3 regions of the Escherichia sp. B1147 genome follow, and region 3 is predicted to be linked to each of the others. Evidence: predicted binding sites of a transcription regulator. Region 3 holds the regulator's gene; each other region holds the start of a gene.

Region 1 (5,705 bases), on a different contig from region 3:
TATCGCGGTATCGGCATTCGTATTGAAGACGACATTGTGATTACCGAAACCGGCAACGAAAACCTCACTGCCAGCGTGGTGAAAAAGCCGGAAGAGATCGAAGCGTTGATGGCAGCTGCGAGAAAGCAATGAGCGTAATCATCGTCGGTGGCGGCATGGCGGGCGCGACGCTGGCGCTGGCTATTTCCCGACTAAGTCACGGGGCGCTGCCGGTACATCTGATTGAAGCGACTGCACCAGAGTCACATGCCCATCCAGGTTTTGATGGCCGGGCTATTGCGCTGGCGGCGGGTACCTGTCAGCAGCTGGAGCGCATCGGTGTCTGGCAATCTCTGGCTGATTGCGCAACCGCCATCACTACCGTTCATGTCAGCGATCGCGGCCATGCCGGATTCGTCACCCTTGCCGCAGAAGATTATCAACTCGCGGCGCTAGGGCAGGTTGTCGAATTGCACAATGTCGGGCAACGACTGTTTGCGCAACTGCGCAAAGTACCCGGTGTCACGCTTCACTGCCCGGATCGCGTAGCTAATGTTGTCCGTACCTCAAGTAACGTTGATGTGACGCTGGAGAGTGGCGAGACGCTGACGGGCCGCGTGCTGGTAGCCGCTGACGGCACCCATTCAGCGTTAGCAACCGCGTGCGGCGTTGACTGGCAGCAGGAGCCTTACGAGCAACTGGCAGTGATTGCCAACGTTGCAACTTCCGTTGCGCACGAAGGCCGCGCTTTTGAACGCTTTACGCAATATGGCCCACTGGCGATGTTACCGATGTCTGACGGACGCTGTTCGCTGGTCTGGTGTCATCCACTGGAACGACGTGAAGATGTGCTGGCGTGGAACGACGAGAAGTTTTGCTGTGAACTCCAATCTGCCTTTGGCTGGCGACTTGGGAAAATTACCCACGCCGGAAAACGCAGTGCTTATCCGCTGGCGTTAACCCGCGCAGCCAAACCGATTACCCATCGCACCGTGCTGGTGGGTAATGCGGCGCAAACTCTGCACCCGATCGCCGGGCAAGGATTTAACCTCGGTATGCGTGATGTCATGAGTCTTGCCGAAACCCTGACTCAGGCGAAGGAACGCGGAGAGGATATTGGAGATTACGGCGTATTGTGCCGCTATCAGCAGCGTCGACAGCGCGATCGCGAAGCGACCGTCGGCGTCACGGACAGTCTGGTGCATCTTTTTGCCAATCGCTGGGCGCCGCTGGTTGTCGGGCGCAACATCGGGCTGATGGCGATGGAATTATTCACTCCGGCACGCGATGTGCTGGCGCAGCGCACCCTCGGTTGGGTCGCGCGTTGAAGGCGGTTTTAAGGAATAAACAATGCAAAGTGTTGATGTAGCCATTGTTGGCGGCGGCATGGTGGGGCTGGCGGTTGCCTGCGGCTTACAGGGTAGCGGTTTACGCGTCGCCGTACTTGAGCAGCGCTTACCGGAACCTCTGGCGGCGGATGCACCACCACAACTGCGCGTTTCGGCTATAAATGCCGCCAGCGAAAAATTGCTCACCCGTCTTGGCGTCTGGCAGGACATTCTCTCCCGTAGAGCCAGTTGCTATCACGGTATGGAAGTGTGGGACAAAGACAGTTTTGGTCACATCTCTTTTGACGACCAAAGCATGGGCTATAGCCATCTTGGGCATATCGTTGAAAACTCAGTGATTCACTACGCGTTGTGGAACAAAGCGCAACAGTCGTCAGATATCACGCTGCTGGCCCCCGCAGAATTACAGCAGGTTGCCTGGGGAGAAAATGAAACCTTTCTAACGCTGAAAGACGGCAGCATGTTAACGGCGCGTCTGGTGATTGGTGCGGACGGCGCTAATTCCTGGTTGCGCAACAAAGCCGATATCCCGCTGACTTTCTGGGATTATCAGCACCACGCGCTGGTGGCAACTATTCGCACAGAAGAACCGCATGATGCGGTGGCACGCCAGGTTTTCCATAGCGAAGGCATTCTGGCTTTTTTGCCATTTAGCGATCCGCATCTTTGCTCAATTGTCTGGTCCCTGTCGCCAGAGGAAGCGCAGCGGATGCAGCAGGCAGGTGAAGACGAATTTAATCGCGCGTTAAATATCGCTTTTGATAACCGTCTGGGCTTATGCAAGGTTGAGAGCGAGCGACAGGTGTTCCCGCTGACGGGGCGTTATGCACGCCAGTTTGCTGCGCACCGTCTGGCGCTGGTGGGCGACGCTGCGCATACCATTCATCCGCTGGCGGGGCAGGGGGTAAATCTCGGCTTTATGGATGCCGCAGAGCTGATTGCTGAACTGAAACGGTTGCATCGTCAGGGTAAAGACATCGGGCAGTACATTTACCTGCGTCGCTATGAACGTAGCCGCAAGCACAGTGCAGCACTGATGCTGGCAGGTATGCAGGGCTTCCGCGATCTGTTTTCCGGTGCTAATCCGGCGAAAAAACTGCTGCGCGATATTGGCCTGAAACTGGCTGACACGCTTCCTGGCGTTAAACCGCAACTCATTCGTCAGGCAATGGGATTAAACGATTTGCCTGAATGGCTGCGTTAAAAATTTCTCCTCTTTTGTTTATTTGATACCCATCACACTTTCGTCTCCCGGTTTTTTAACCGGGGGATTTTCCTCATTTGAAATAAACTAATTTCACACGCAATTTCGCATTATATTTTCTAATGTCGTTAATTTTTGATTTAGTGATTTTAGACAATTTTTTAGTTCTTAATTTTTGTTTATTCAAAACTGCTTTATTAATACGTGATATCTGTTCAAAATCATCATGTTTTTTAGTTTTTTATTCTATCGCGATTCTGGCGATTTTTAGCCATAAGCTAATGTGATGATCAATTTTTCCTTATGGTTAACCGTCTGTTTCGGTGGTAAGTTCAGGGAAAAGAGAACGATTGCGTTGGGGACCGGGAGTGGCTCCGATGCTGGGTTTCGTGGTGACAATTTCACCACGAAAAGTTGTCAGCCCCGCTTATTCAATGAGGACAAGATGGCACAACAGACTCCTTTGTACGAACAACACACGCTTTGCGGCGCCCGCATGGTGGATTTCCACGGCTGGATGATGCCGCTGCATTACGGTTCGCAAATCGACGAACACCATGCGGTACGTACCGATGCCGGAATGTTTGATGTGTCACATATGACCATCGTCGATCTTCGCGGCAGCCGTACCCGGGAGTTTCTGCGTTATCTGCTGGCGAACGATGTGGCGAAGCTCACCAAAAGCGGCAAAGCCCTTTACTCGGGGATGTTGAATGCCTCTGGCGGGGTGATAGATGACCTGATTGTCTACTACTTCACTGAAGATTTCTTCCGCCTCGTTGTCAACTCCGCCACCCGCGAAAAAGACCTCTCCTGGATTACCCAACACGCTGAACCTTTCGGCATCGAAATAACCGTTCGTGATGACCTTTCCATGATTGCCGTACAAGGGCCGAATGCTCAGGCAAAAGCAGCTACCCTGTTTAATGACGCTCAACGTCAGGCGGTGGAAGGGATGAAACCGTTCTTTGGCGTTCAGGCAGGCGATCTGTTTATTGCCACTACCGGTTATACCGGTGAAGCGGGCTATGAAATTGCGCTGCCAAATGAAAAAGCGGCCGATTTCTGGCGAGCGCTGGTGGACGCGGGCGTTAAACCTTGCGGTCTGGGGGCGCGTGACACGCTGCGTCTGGAAGCGGGTATGAATCTGTATAGCCAGGAGATGGACGAAACCATCTCTCCTTTAGCCGCCAACATGGGCTGGACCATCGCCTGGGAACCGGCAGGTCGTGACTTTATCGGTCGTGAAGCCCTGGAAATGCAGCGTGAGCATGGCACAGAAAAATTAGTTGGCCTGGTGATGACCGAAAAAGGCGTGCTGCGTAATGAACTGCCGGTACGTTTTACCGACGCGCAGGGCAACCAACAAGAAGGCATTATCACCAGCGGTACTTTCTCCCCGACGCTGGGTTACAGCATTGCGCTGGCGCGTGTGCCTGAAGGCATTGGCGAAACGGCGATTGTGCAAATTCGCAACCGTGAAATGCCGGTAAAAGTGACTAAACCTGTTTTTGTGCGTAACGGCAAAGCCGTCGCGTGATTTACTTTTTTGGAGATTGATTGATGAGCAACGTACCAGCAGAACTGAAATACAGCAAAGAACACGAATGGCTGCGCAAAGAAGCAGATGGCACTTATACCGTTGGCATCACCGAACACGCTCAGGAACTGTTAGGCGATATGGTGTTTGTTGATTTGCCAGAAGTGGGCGCAACGGTAAGCGCGGGCGATGACTGCGCGGTTGCCGAATCAGTAAAAGCGGCGTCAGACATTTATGCGCCAGTAAGCGGTGAAATCGTGGCGGTAAACGACGCACTGAGCGATTCCCCGGAACTGGTGAACAGCGAACCGTATGCAGGCGGTTGGATCTTTAAAATCAAAGCCAGCGATGAAAGCGAACTGGAATCACTGCTGGATGCGACAGCATACGAAGCATTGTTAGAAGACGAGTAACGGCTTTATCCCTCTTCTTCGGGAGAGGATCAGGGTGAGGAACATTTACGCCTCACCCTCACTCTCTTCGCAAGGAGAGAGGATCACCATTCACTGCACGTTTCAGGAACCATCGCTCATGACACAGACGTTAAGCCAGCTTGAAAACAGCGGCGCTTTTATTGAACGCCATATCGGACCGGACGCCGCGCAACAGCAAGAAATGCTGAATGCCGTTGGCGCACAATCGTTAAACGCGCTGACCGGCCAGATTGTGCCGAAAGATATTCAGCTTGCGACCCCGCCGCAGGTTGGCGCACCGGCGACCGAATTTGCCGCGTTGGCGGAACTCAAGGCTATTGCCAGTCGCAATAAGCGCTTCACGTCTTACATTGGCATGGGTTACACCGCCGTGCAGCTGCCGCCGGTTATCCTGCGTAACATGCTGGAAAATCCTGGCTGGTATACCGCGTATACTCCGTATCAACCTGAAGTTTCTCAGGGCCGCCTTGAAGCACTGCTCAACTTCCAGCAGGTAACGCTGGATTTGACTGGCCTGGATATGGCTTCGGCGTCTCTGCTGGACGAAGCCACTGCTGCTGCCGAAGCGATGGCGATGGCGAAACGCGTCAGTAAACTGAAAAATGCCAACCGCTTCTTCGTCGCTTCTGACGTTCATCCGCAAACGCTGGATGTCGTACGTACCCGCGCAGAAACCTTTGGTTTTGAAGTGATTGTCGATGACGCGCAAAAAGTGCTCGATCATCAGGACGTGTTCGGCGTGCTGTTACAGCAAGTCGGCACTACCGGTGAAATCCACGACTACACCACGCTTATCAGCGAACTGAAATCACGCAAAATTGTGGTAAGCGTCGCTGCCGACATTATGGCGCTGGTGCTGCTGACTGCGCCGGGCAAACAGGGCGCGGATATTGTCTTTGGTTCGGCACAACGCTTTGGCGTGCCGATGGGCTACGGCGGCCCACACGCGGCATTCTTTGCAGCGAAAGATGAATACAAACGCTCGATGCCGGGCCGTATTATTGGCGTATCGAAAGATGCCGCGGGTAATACTGCGCTGCGCATGGCGATGCAGACTCGCGAACAACATATTCGCCGTGAGAAAGCGAACTCCAACATTTGTACTTCGCAGGTACTGCTGGCAAACATTGCCAGCCTGTACGCCGTTTATCACGGTCCGGTTGGCCTGAAACGTATCGCTAACCGCATCCACCGTCTGA
Region 2 (5,705 bases), on a different contig from region 3:
AGCTTGATCCCGAAAAACTGACTACCGCGCAATTGATTGCGGCCTGGCAGAGCGGAGAACCGTGGGTCACCAGCTGGGTTGACCGCAGTGCCAACGCCATTGGTTTGAGTCTGTATAACTTCCTCAACATCCTCAATATTAATCAGATTTGGTTATATGGTCGCAGCTGTGCTTTTGGCGAGAACTGGCTTAATACCATTATTCGCCAGACGGGATTTAATCCGTTCGACCGCGACGAAGGACCGAGCGTGAAAGCGACGCAAATTGGCTTTGGGCAATTAAGCCGCGCACAACAGGTGCTGGGGATTGGCTATTTGTATGTTGAGGCGCAGTTACGACAGATTTGATGGCGCGATAAGGTAAAAAGGCTTCCCGAAGGAAGCCTTGATGATCACAAACGTAAGATTGCCTGATGCGCTACGCTTATCAGGCCTACACAGAGAATTTGTAGACCAGATAAGGCGTTCACGCCGAATCTGGCATAAAAAACGAGCACATTGTCAGCAAATCACCGTTTCGCTTATGCGTAAACCGGGTAGCGTGCGCAGATGTCGAGAACTTTACCTTTGATGCGCTCGATAACCGCTTCATCATTGATGCTGTCCAGCACGTCACACATCCAGCCAGCCAGTTCTTTCGCTTCTGCTTCTTTGAAGCCGCGACGCGTAATCGCCGGAGTACCTACGCGAATACCAGAAGTTACAAACGGGCTCTTCGGATCGTTCGGTACGCTGTTTTTGTTGACGGTGATGTTAGCACGGCCCAGAGCGGCGTCAGCTTCTTTACCGGTCAGGTTTTTATCAACCAGATCAACCAGGAACAGGTGGTTATCAGTACCGCCAGAAACCACTTTGTAGCCGCGCTCGAGGAACACTTCTACCATCGCTTTAGCGTTTTTCGCGACCTGCTGCTGGTAAGTTTTGAACTCCGGCTCCATCGCTTCTTTCAGCGCTACTGCTTTACCGGCGATTACGTGCATCAACGGGCCGCCCTGACCGCCAGGGAAGACAGCAGAGTTCAGTTTTTTGTACAGCTCTTCGCTACCGCCTTTCGCCAGGATCAGGCCGCCGCGCGGACCCGCCAGGGTTTTGTGAGTGGTGGTAGTCACTACGTGAGCATGAGGAACCGGGTTCGGGTAGACGCCAGCGGCAACCAGACCTGCAACGTGCGCCATATCAACGAACAGGTAAGCACCGATGCTGTCAGCAATTTCACGCATTTTCGCCCAGTCAACCACGCCGGAGTATGCGGAGAAGCCGCCGATAATCATTTTCGGTTTGTGTTCTTTGGCTTGTTTTTCCAGATCTGCGTAGTCGATGTGGCCAGTTGCATCGATACCGTAAGGAACAATGTTGTACAGTTTACCGGAGAAGTTAACCGGAGAACCGTGAGTCAGGTGACCACCATGCGCCAGGTTCATACCCAGAACGGTATCACCGGGTTCCAGCAGCGCGGTGTAGACCGCAAAGTTAGCCTGGGAACCGGAGTGCGGCTGAACGTTAGCGTAGTCAGCGCCGAACAGTTCTTTCGCGCGATCGATCGCCAGTTGTTCGACGATATCAACATACTCGCAACCGCCGTAGTAGCGCTTGCCCGGATAACCTTCAGCATATTTGTTGGTCAGCTGAGAACCCTGCGCCTGCATTACGCGCGGGCTGGTGTAGTTTTCGGAGGCGATCAGTTCGATGTGCTCTTCCTGACGTACTTTTTCCTGCTCCATAGCCTGCCACAGTTCGGCATCATAATCGGCAATGTTCATTTCACGCTTTAACATCCGCATCTCCTGACTCAGCTAACAATAAAATTTTTCGCCTGATTTTGGCGGTCCTGATGGACAACGGCGAACAGTATAACCGAATCATTGTGTGATAACAGGTCTTGACAAAGGAATTTACGCAAACGATTACCTTCAGGCTGTGCAAGGCTTTTGAGAATAAAGGGCCTGCAACCAGAAACGGATTTCTTTTCAGGTTTGTGATGCAAATTTTTCACTTCATCACATTCTTAATGAAAAACCCCCAAAGAACCATTTACATTGCAGGGCTATTTTTTATAAGATGCATTTGAGATACATCAATTAAGATGCAAAAAAAGGAAGACCATATGCTTGACGCTCAAACCATCGCTACAGTAAAAGCCACCATCCCTTTGCTGGTGGAAACAGGGCCGAAATTAACCGCCCATTTCTACGACCGTATGTTTACTCATAACCCAGAACTCAAAGAAATTTTTAATATGAGTAACCAGCGTAATGGCGATCAACGTGAAGCCTTGTTTAACGCTATTGCCGCCTACGCCAGCAATATCGAAAACCTGCCTGCGCTGCTGCCTGCGGTAGAAAAAATCGCCCAGAAGCACACCAGTTTCCAGATCAAACCGGAACAGTACAACATCGTCGGCGAACACCTGTTAGCGACCCTGGACGAAATGTTCAGCCCGGGCCAGGAAGTGCTGGACGCGTGGGGTAAAGCCTATGGCGTACTGGCTAATGTATTTATCAATCGCGAGGCAGAAATCTATAACGAAAACGCCAGCAAAGCCGGTGGCTGGGAAGGTACACGCGATTTCCGCATTGTGGCTAAAACACCGCGCAGCGCATTGATCACCAGCTTCGAACTGGAACCGGTCGACGGTGGCGCAGTGGCAGAATACCGTCCGGGGCAATATCTCGGCGTCTGGCTGAAACCGGAAGGTTTCCCGCATCAGGAAATTCGTCAGTACTCTTTGACCCGTAAACCTGATGGCAAAGGCTATCGTATTGCGGTGAAACGCGAAGATGGCGGCCAGGTATCCAACTGGCTGCACAACCACGCCAACGTTGGCGATGTTGTGAAACTGGTGGCTCCGGCGGGTGATTTCTTTATGGATGTGACAGATGACACGCCGGTAACACTGATCTCTGCGGGCGTAGGGCAAACGCCAATGCTGGCGATGCTCGACACGTTGGCAAAAGCAGGCCATAGCGCCCAGGTGAACTGGTTCCATGCGGCAGAAAATGGCGATGTTCACGCCTTTGCTGATGAAGTTAAGGAACTGGGGCAAGCACTGCCGCGCTTTACCGCGCACACCTGGTATCGCCAGCCGAGCGAAGCCGATCGCGCGAAAGGTCAGTTTGACAGTGAAGGTCTGATGGATTTGAGCAAACAGGAAGGTGCGTTCAGCAATCCGGCAATGCAGTTCTATCTCTGCGGTCCGGTCGGCTTCATGCAGTTTGCCGCGAAACAGTTAGTGGACCTGGGTGTGAAGCAGGAAAACATTCATTACGAATGCTTTGGCCCGCATAAAGTGCTGTGATTTGATGTTGCCGGATGGAGACATCCGGCAACCATAACGCGGTTTAAATTGCCGCGTCGTCCTCTTCACCGGTACGGATACGAACGACCCGTGCCACGTCAAAGACGAAAATTTTACCATCACCAATTTTGCCGGTTTGCGCCGTGCGAATAATCGTGTCTACACAGGTATCCACAATGTCGTCCGGTACGACGATCTCAATTTTCACCTTCGGCAGAAAATCCACCATATATTCCGCACCGCGGTACAGCTCAGTGTGGCCTTTCTGGCGACCAAAGCCTTTCACTTCGGTCACGGTCATGCCGGTAATACCGACTTCGGCCAGTGCTTCGCGGACATCGTCCAGCTTGAAGGGTTTAATAATCGCATCAATCTTTTTCATGCTATTCCTTGAAAAGGTCGCCTGTCTTTTGATCTGCTAAACGTAACACATTACGCCGATTCATTCCTTGAAATCGTTTGCATCCAGCTCGTGTCGGGAAAGCAGTTTATAAAATTCTGTCCGGTTGCGCCCCGCCATTCTCGCCGCATGAGTGACATTACCTTTGGTGATTTGCAACAACTTGCGTAAGTAGTTGAGTTCAAACTGGTTACGTGCCTCAACAAAGGTGGGCAGCGCCGTGTTTTCGCCCTCCAGCGCCTGCTCTACTAACGCATCACTAATCACCGGCGATGAGGTCAGCGCCACACACTGTTCAATCACGTTCACCAACTGGCGCACATTGCCTGGCCAGCTGGCGGTCATCAGGCGTTTCATCGCATCGGTAGAAAACGCGCGGACAAATGGTTTATGTCGCTCTGCCGCCTGGCGCAACAAGTGATTTGCCAGCAGCGGAATGTCTTCCGTGCGCTCCGCCAGCGCCGGAATTTTCAGGCTGACAACGTTGAGGCGATAATAAAGATCTTCGCGAAACTCCCCGCGCGCCATCGCTTTTGGCAGGTCGCGGTGAGTCGCTGAAATAATCCGCACGTCGATATCAATATCGCGGTTGCTGCCCAACGGACGTACTTTGCGCTCCTGCAATACGCGAAGCAGTTTGACCTGCAAAGGTGCGGGCATATCGCCAATCTCATCGAGAAACAGCGTACCGCCTTCCGCCGCCTGAAATAAGCCCTCGCGATTGCTGACGGCACCAGTAAACGCGCCGCGTGCATGACCAAACAACTCCGACTCCAGCAACTGTTCAGGCAATGCGCCACAGTTAATAGCAATAAACGGCTTGCTGTTGCGCGGGCTGGCGTTGTGAATTGCCTGGGCGAAAATCTCTTTCCCGGTGCCGCTCTGACCGTTAATCAAAACACTAACATCTGATTGCGCCACCAGCCGCGCCTGTTCCAGCAAGCGCAGCATCAGCGGACTACGAGTGACAATCGCCTCGCGCCAACGTTCGTCAGTGGCTGGGGCGGATTGCTCCAGCGCATCATCAATTGCCTGATATAGCGCGTCTTTATCGACGGGCTTGGTGAGGAAACTAAACACGCCCTGCTGTGTCGCTGCTACGGCATCGGGAATAGAACCATGCGCGGTGAGGATGATTACCGGCATACCTGGCTGCACTTTCTGGATTTCAGCAAACAGTTGCATACCATCCATTTCATCCATCCGCAGGTCGCTGATGACTAAATCCACTTTTTCACGATTCAGTATCCGTAATCCCTCGGCACCACTTTCTGCTGTAACCACGCTATAACCTTCACTGGTCAGGCGCAGACCAAGCAATTTCAGCAATCCCGGATCGTCATCGACCAATAATAAATGCGCAGGTTTATGGCTCATCAGGGGTGACCTCATTGGTGGATGGCGCGTTTTTTTCACTCTCGTGCGGCGTGTCCGGTGGGAAATTTCCGGCCGGTTTGCGGGTCGAGAGTTGGCGCTCAATATCCGTCAGGTTCTCCAGCTTGCGGGTGGTGAGTTCCAGCTGTTGCTGTAGAACGTGATGTTGCTGGCGCAAGGCGTCCAGTTCGCTGTCGCTGGACTGCTGGAGTTTGCTGTAACGTTGGCGTTCTTCCGCCAGTTGCAGTTGCAGCGCCTGTCCGTCGCGCCAGAGTTGATACAAAGGGCGAACCTGCGCCGGGATCTCAGTACTTAACGCATCAATGCGCGCGACCAGTTGGCGGCGCTCAAAAGGCGTGATTTTGGCATCGGCGAGCAAAATCCCCTGCTTAAAGGTATTTTGCCAGCTGCCATCACCATACTTACGCGCTTCCTGACGCGACTGCGCTGGCATTAAGCGGTTGGCGCAATCCATCGCCCGTAGCCAGTAAAGCGGGTTAGTTTCGGTTGATTTACCTTGCAGCGTCCAGATGTCGCTACATTCAGTAGGAAGATAATCAGCCAGTTGATAAACCGGAATTTTTTCTTCTACTGGCGCATTAATAGCTGGCTTATTGTGATTCTGCACGCAGCCCAG
Region 3 (5,705 bases):
ACATTTCTGCGGAAACCATCGAGTATCACTACGGCAAACATCATCAAACTTATGTCACTAACCTGAACAACCTGATTAAAGGTACCGAGTTTGAAGGTAAATCACTGGAAGAGATTATTCGCAGCTCTGAAGGTGGCGTATTCAACAACGCAGCTCAGGTCTGGAACCACACTTTCTACTGGAACTGCCTGGCACCGAACGCCGGTGGCGAACCGACTGGCGAAGTCGCTGAAGCTATCGCCGCATCTTTCGGTAGCTTTGCCGATTTCAAAGCACAGTTTACTGACGCTGCGATCAAAAACTTTGGTTCTGGCTGGACCTGGCTGGTGAAGAACAGTGATGGCAAACTGGCTATCGTTTCTACCTCTAATGCTGGTACTCCGCTGACTACCGATGCGACCCCACTGCTGACCGTTGATGTCTGGGAACACGCTTATTACATCGACTATCGCAATGCGCGTCCTGGTTACCTGGAGCACTTCTGGGCACTGGTGAACTGGGAATTCGTAGCGAAAAATCTCGCCGCATAATAACTGATGGCAGATGCAACATTGCCTGATGCGCTACGCTTATCATGCCTACGCGGATCATCAATCCAGGTCGGATAAGGCGCTTGCGCCGCATCCGACAAGCGATGCCTGATGCGACGTTTAACGCGTCTTTTCAGGCCTATGCGGATGAGGCGTTAACAACACATCTGGCAAGATAAATCGCACTTTGCCTGAAAATCGTAACGCAGAAGGTATCCCTTCTGCGTTTTTGTTTTATTAGCTGTTGGCAACGCAAACTGCTTCAGGTTGTTTTCTGGCTGACATCAACACCAGCAACAATGCCAGTCCTGCGACAATCGCCCCCATCACCGGCACAAAACTGTACCCCAGACCACCTGAAATCACTGCGCCACCTGCCGCAGCACCCAGCGCATTGCCCAGGTTAAAGGCACCGATATTCACTGACGAAGACAGCCCCGGCGCTTCGCTGGCAACTCGCATCACACGCATCTGTAACGGTGGCACCACCGCAAAAGTTGCTGCGCCCCACACCACCATGCTGATAGCGGCACCAAACTCATTACGAGCCAGGAACGGGATCGCCAGCATAATCACCATCAGCAGCAACAAAAAGCCTTTCAGCGTGCCATTAACCGAACGGTCCGCCAGTTTACCGCCGAAATAGTTACCGATAGAAAACCCGACGCCAATCAGTACCAACATTGCCGTTACGAATATCGGTGTCGCGTGGGTGATGCTTTGCAGTACCGGAGAAATATAGGTATAGAGCGTAAACATTGCCCCTGCCCCCAGCACTGTTGTCAGCAATGCCGAAAGCACCTGCGGACGCAACAGGACCGCCAGCTCTTTTTTCACTTCCGGTCGCGCTCCTGCGCCACCTTTTGGTAACGAGAAGAACAGGCTAACCATTGAAATCACGCCCAGCCCCGCCGTTGCCAGAAACGACATCCGCCAGCCAATAGTTTCGCCAAGCCAGGTCGCCGCAGGAACACCGCCAATATTTGCCAGAGTTAAACCCATAAACATAGTGGCGACGGCGCTGGCCTGTTTGTGTTTAGGTACAACGCTTGCGGCCACGACTGAACCCAAACCAAAAAATGCCCCGTGATTCAGGCTGGTCAAAATGCGTGAAAGCATCAGCGTCATATAATCCGGCGCGATAGCAGAAAGCACATTGCCAAGAGTGAATATGGCCATCAGGAAAATAAGCGCACTACGCCGGGCACGGTGAGACAGTAGTAATGTCATCAGCGGCGCGCCAACCATTACGCCAACCGCATAAGCGCTGATAAGCATGCCCGCAGCGGGAATCGAGACATCCACACCGCGCGCAATGACGGGCAATAAGCCCATTGGCGAGAACTCCGTTGTCCCGATACCAAACGCGCCAACTGCCAGCGCCAACAACGGATAGTTAATTTTCATGCCTAATCTCCACCTCTTCGCGTCATTACACGATATTCATCAAAGTGGCGAAAGCATGACAGCAATCACAAAAAATTGAAAATAACAAAAAGAGAAAACACTTTTGCCATTTTGCTAACAAAAGGGAAGAGAGTGCGAGGGAGGATGCGCTCCCTCGAAGGGAAATCAGTGCAGCGCGGCAGTCAAACCTACGGCTACGATCAAACCGAGGACAATAATGGTTGTTACCAGTGAAGATTTAAGGTCGGCACTCATCAAGTTTTCTCCTTTTTTATTACCCTACAAAAAGTGATATTACGCATTTTTACACACTGTGAAGAAAAAATCTCCCGTCATTTATAATGATAAGTGTTTTACCACTTCCCCTTTTCATCAAGATCGGCCAAAATTCCACGCTTACACTATTTGCGTACTGGCCATTAACCCCTTCCTGACGCTCTGTGTCGTTTTTCCGGCGTACCGCAACACTTTTGTTGCGCGTAAGGTGTGTAAAGGCAAACGTTTACCTTGCGATTTTGCAGGAGCTGAAGTTAGGGTCTGGAGTGAAATGGAATGGCAACAATAAAAGATGTAGCGAAGCGAGCAAACGTTTCCACTACAACTGTGTCACACGTTATAAACAAAACTCGTTTCGTCGCTGAAGAAACGCGCAACGCCGTGTGGGCAGCGATTAAAGAATTACACTACTCCCCTAGCGCGGTAGCGCGTAGCCTGAAGGTTAACCACACCAAGTCTATTGGCTTACTGGCTACCAGCAGCGAAGCGGCCTATTTCGCGGAGATCATCGAAGCGGTTGAAAAAAATTGCTTCCAGAAAGGTTACACGCTGATCCTCGGCAACGCGTGGAACAATCTGGAGAAACAGCGCGCCTATCTGTCGATGATGGCGCAAAAACGCGTCGATGGCCTGCTGGTGATGTGTTCTGAATACCCGGAACCGTTGCTGGCGATGCTGGAAGAGTATCGCCATATCCCAATGGTGGTGATGGACTGGGGTGAAGCAAAAGCTGACTTTACCGATGCGGTCATTGATAACGCGTTTGAAGGTGGCTACATGGCCGGGCGTTATCTGATTGAACGCGGTCACCGCGAAATCGGCGTTATCCCCGGCCCGCTGGAACGTAACACCGGTGCAGGCCGCCTTGCCGGTTTTATGAAGGCAATGGAAGAAGCGATGATCAAGGTGCCGGAAAACTGGATTGTGCAGGGTGACTTTGAACCTGAATCCGGTTATCGCGCCATGCAGCAAATCCTGTCGCAACCGCATCGCCCTACTGCTGTCTTCTGTGGTGGTGATATCATGGCAATGGGCGCACTTTGCGCTGCTGATGAAATGGGTCTGCGCGTACCACAGGATGTTTCGCTGATCGGTTATGATAACGTGCGCAACGCACGCTACTTTACCCCAGCGTTGACCACTATCCATCAGCCAAAAGATTCGCTGGGCGAAACGGCATTCAACATGCTGTTGGACCGTATCGTCAACAAACGCGAAGAACCGCAGTCTATCGAAGTTCATCCGCGGTTGATTGAACGCCGTTCCGTGGCTGACGGTCCGTTCCGCGACTATCGTCGTTAATCATCCGTTGCGGGAGTCTCTTCAGGCTCCCGCAACCACTCCTTATTTAGCGTCTCACTATCGCCGAGATACTCCAGCAACCAGGTTAAGGCTGGCGACATATCATTCTGCTGCCATGTCAAACAACATGCCGAATCAGGGAATGGGTTTTCCAGTTCTAATGCTACCCACTTCCCTTCGTTGAGCCAGGGTTTAGCGAAATGCGTCGGCACCATGCCAATGCATAATCCAGCCGAGATACAGGTTGCCGATGATTCCCAGTCAGGCACCACCACCCTTTTTTGGTTATCAAGCAGCCAGGTAATACGTTTGGGCAGCGTACGTGAGGTATCTTCGCGCACCAGCGATGGCCAATTGCGCAACGTATCGTCGCTGAACGGCCCATTCATCGACACAAGCGGATGATGACTGGCAACAACGCAACTCCAGCTCAACATTCCCATATCCCGGAAGGCATAACGGCCCCCGACCGGAATCGCTCGTGTCGCGCCAATCGCCAGCTCCACGCGCCCATCGGAAAGCGCATCCCAGACGCCGTTGAACACTTCCTGAAATACCAGAAGTTCGACATCATCAAAATGGCGATAAAAATCAACGATCATCTGCCGCGTGCGTTCTGGTCTGACAATATTATCTACCGCGATGGCTAACTGACCGCGCCAGCCGTTCGCTATCTGCTGGCATTGCTGGCGAGTGATCTGCATTTTTTTGACAACAGACCGCCCTTCTTTGAGAAACCACACCCCGGCAGCGGTCAGTTCCACATCACGATGTCGACGTTCAAAAAGCGGCACTGCCAGCCACTCTTCCAGTTGACGCACGGTATAGCTGACCGCAGAAGGAACACGATGCAACTCCTGGGCCGCAGCGCTGAAGCTACCATTTCGCGCCACCGCATCAACAACTTCCAGAGAATACTCGGACCACATAGCTTGCCTGCAAAATTTTTGAAATCAGTCATCAAATATTACCGTTTCACAACACGAATTTCACTCCCTACACTTTGCGGCGGTGTTTAATTGAGAGATTTAGAGAATATACATGCAACCTGGGAAAAGATTTTTAGTCTGGCTGGCGGGTTTGAGCGTACTCGGTTTTCTGGCAACCGATATGTATCTGCCTGCTTTCGCCGCCATTCAGGCCGACCTGCAAACGCCTGCGTCTGCCGTCAGTGCCAGCCTTAGTCTGTTCCTTGCCGGTTTCGCCGCTGCCCAACTTCTGTGGGGGCCACTCTCCGATCGCTATGGCCGTAAACCCGTTCTTTTACTCGGCTTGACGATTTTTGCTCTTGGTAGTCTGGGAATGCTGTGGGTAGAAAACGCGGCGACTCTGCTGGTATTGCGTTTTGTGCAAGCTGTTGGCGTCTGTGCCGCGGCCGTTATCTGGCAGGCATTGGTGACGGATTACTATCCTTCACAAAAAGTTAACCGTATTTTCGCGACCATTATGCCTTTAGTGGGTCTTTCTCCGGCGCTTGCTCCGCTGTTAGGTAGCTGGCTGCTGGTACATTTTTCCTGGCAGGCGATTTTCGCCACCCTGTTTGCCATCACCGTGGTATTGATTCTGCCTATTTTCTGGCTTAAGCCCACCACGAAAGCACGTAATGATAGCCAGGATGCACTGACCTTTACCGACCTGCTGCGCTCTAAAATCTATCGTGGAAACGTGCTGATTTATGCGGCCTGTTCAGCCAGTTTCTTTGCCTGGCTAACAGGTTCACCGTTTATCCTCAGCGAGATGGGCTACAGTCCGGCGGTAATCGGATTAAGTTATGTTCCGCAAACCATCGCGTTTCTTATTGGTGGTTACGGCTGTCGCGCCGCATTGCAGAAATGGCAGGGTAAGCAGTTGTTACCGTGGCTGCTGGCACTGTTTGCCGTCAGCGTGGTAGCAACCTGGGCTGCAGGCTTCATTAGCCATGTGTCGCTGGCCGAAATTCTGATCCCATTCTGTGTGATGGCCATTGCCAACGGCGCAATCTACCCGATTGTGGTCGCCCAGGCACTACGCCCTTTCCCGCATGCGACAGGCCGCGCGGCTGCATTACAGAACACCCTGCAATTGGGGCTATGTTTCCTCGCAAGCCTGGGGGTTTCCTGGCTCATCAGCGTTAGCACGCCGCTGTTCACCACCACCAGCGTAATGTTATCGACCGTAGTGCTGGTTGCTATCGGCTATAAGATGCAGCAT

Evidence for each region. The regulator PurR, encoded in region 3, represses purine synthesis genes. The targets are predictions, from matches to a motif close to CANGCAAACGTTTGCNTG.
Region 1: the regulator PurR is predicted to act here: its motif matches at 2,872-2,889, upstream of gcvT (glycine cleavage system aminomethyltransferase GcvT).
Region 2: the regulator PurR is predicted to act here: its motif matches at 1,893-1,910, upstream of glyA (serine hydroxymethyltransferase).

Annotation. Positions count from the first base shown of each region.
Region 1 is NZ_LFHY01000015.1:418,538-424,242, forward strand. Features, by position in the region: gene pepP (Xaa-Pro aminopeptidase) at 1-132, shown strand, start outside; gene ubiH (2-octaprenyl-6-methoxyphenyl hydroxylase) at 129-1,307, shown strand; gene ubiI (FAD-dependent 2-octaprenylphenol hydroxylase) at 1,330-2,532, shown strand; gene A9180_RS24360 (hypothetical protein) at 2,606-2,689, opposite strand; gene gcvT (glycine cleavage system aminomethyltransferase GcvT) at 2,978-4,072, shown strand; gene gcvH (glycine cleavage system protein GcvH) at 4,096-4,485, shown strand; gene gcvP (aminomethyl-transferring glycine dehydrogenase) at 4,604-5,705, shown strand, end outside.
Region 2 is NZ_LFHY01000005.1:36,721-42,425, reverse strand. Features, by position in the region: gene A9180_RS03405 (ROK family protein) at 1-347, shown strand, start outside; gene glyA (serine hydroxymethyltransferase) at 521-1,774, opposite strand; gene hmpA (NO-inducible flavohemoprotein) at 2,104-3,294, shown strand; gene glnB (nitrogen regulatory protein P-II) at 3,338-3,676, opposite strand; gene glrR (two-component system response regulator GlrR) at 3,737-5,071, opposite strand; gene qseG (two-component system QseEF-associated lipoprotein QseG) at 5,061-5,705, opposite strand, start outside.
Region 3 is NZ_LFHY01000017.1:123,787-129,491, forward strand. Features, by position in the region: gene sodB (superoxide dismutase [Fe]) at 1-530, shown strand, start outside; gene A9180_RS18590 (MFS transporter) at 768-1,937, opposite strand; gene A9180_RS18595 (YnhF family membrane protein) at 2,103-2,192, opposite strand; gene purR (HTH-type transcriptional repressor PurR) at 2,490-3,515, shown strand; gene punR (DNA-binding transcriptional activator PunR) at 3,512-4,444, opposite strand; gene punC (purine nucleoside transporter PunC) at 4,557-5,705, shown strand, end outside.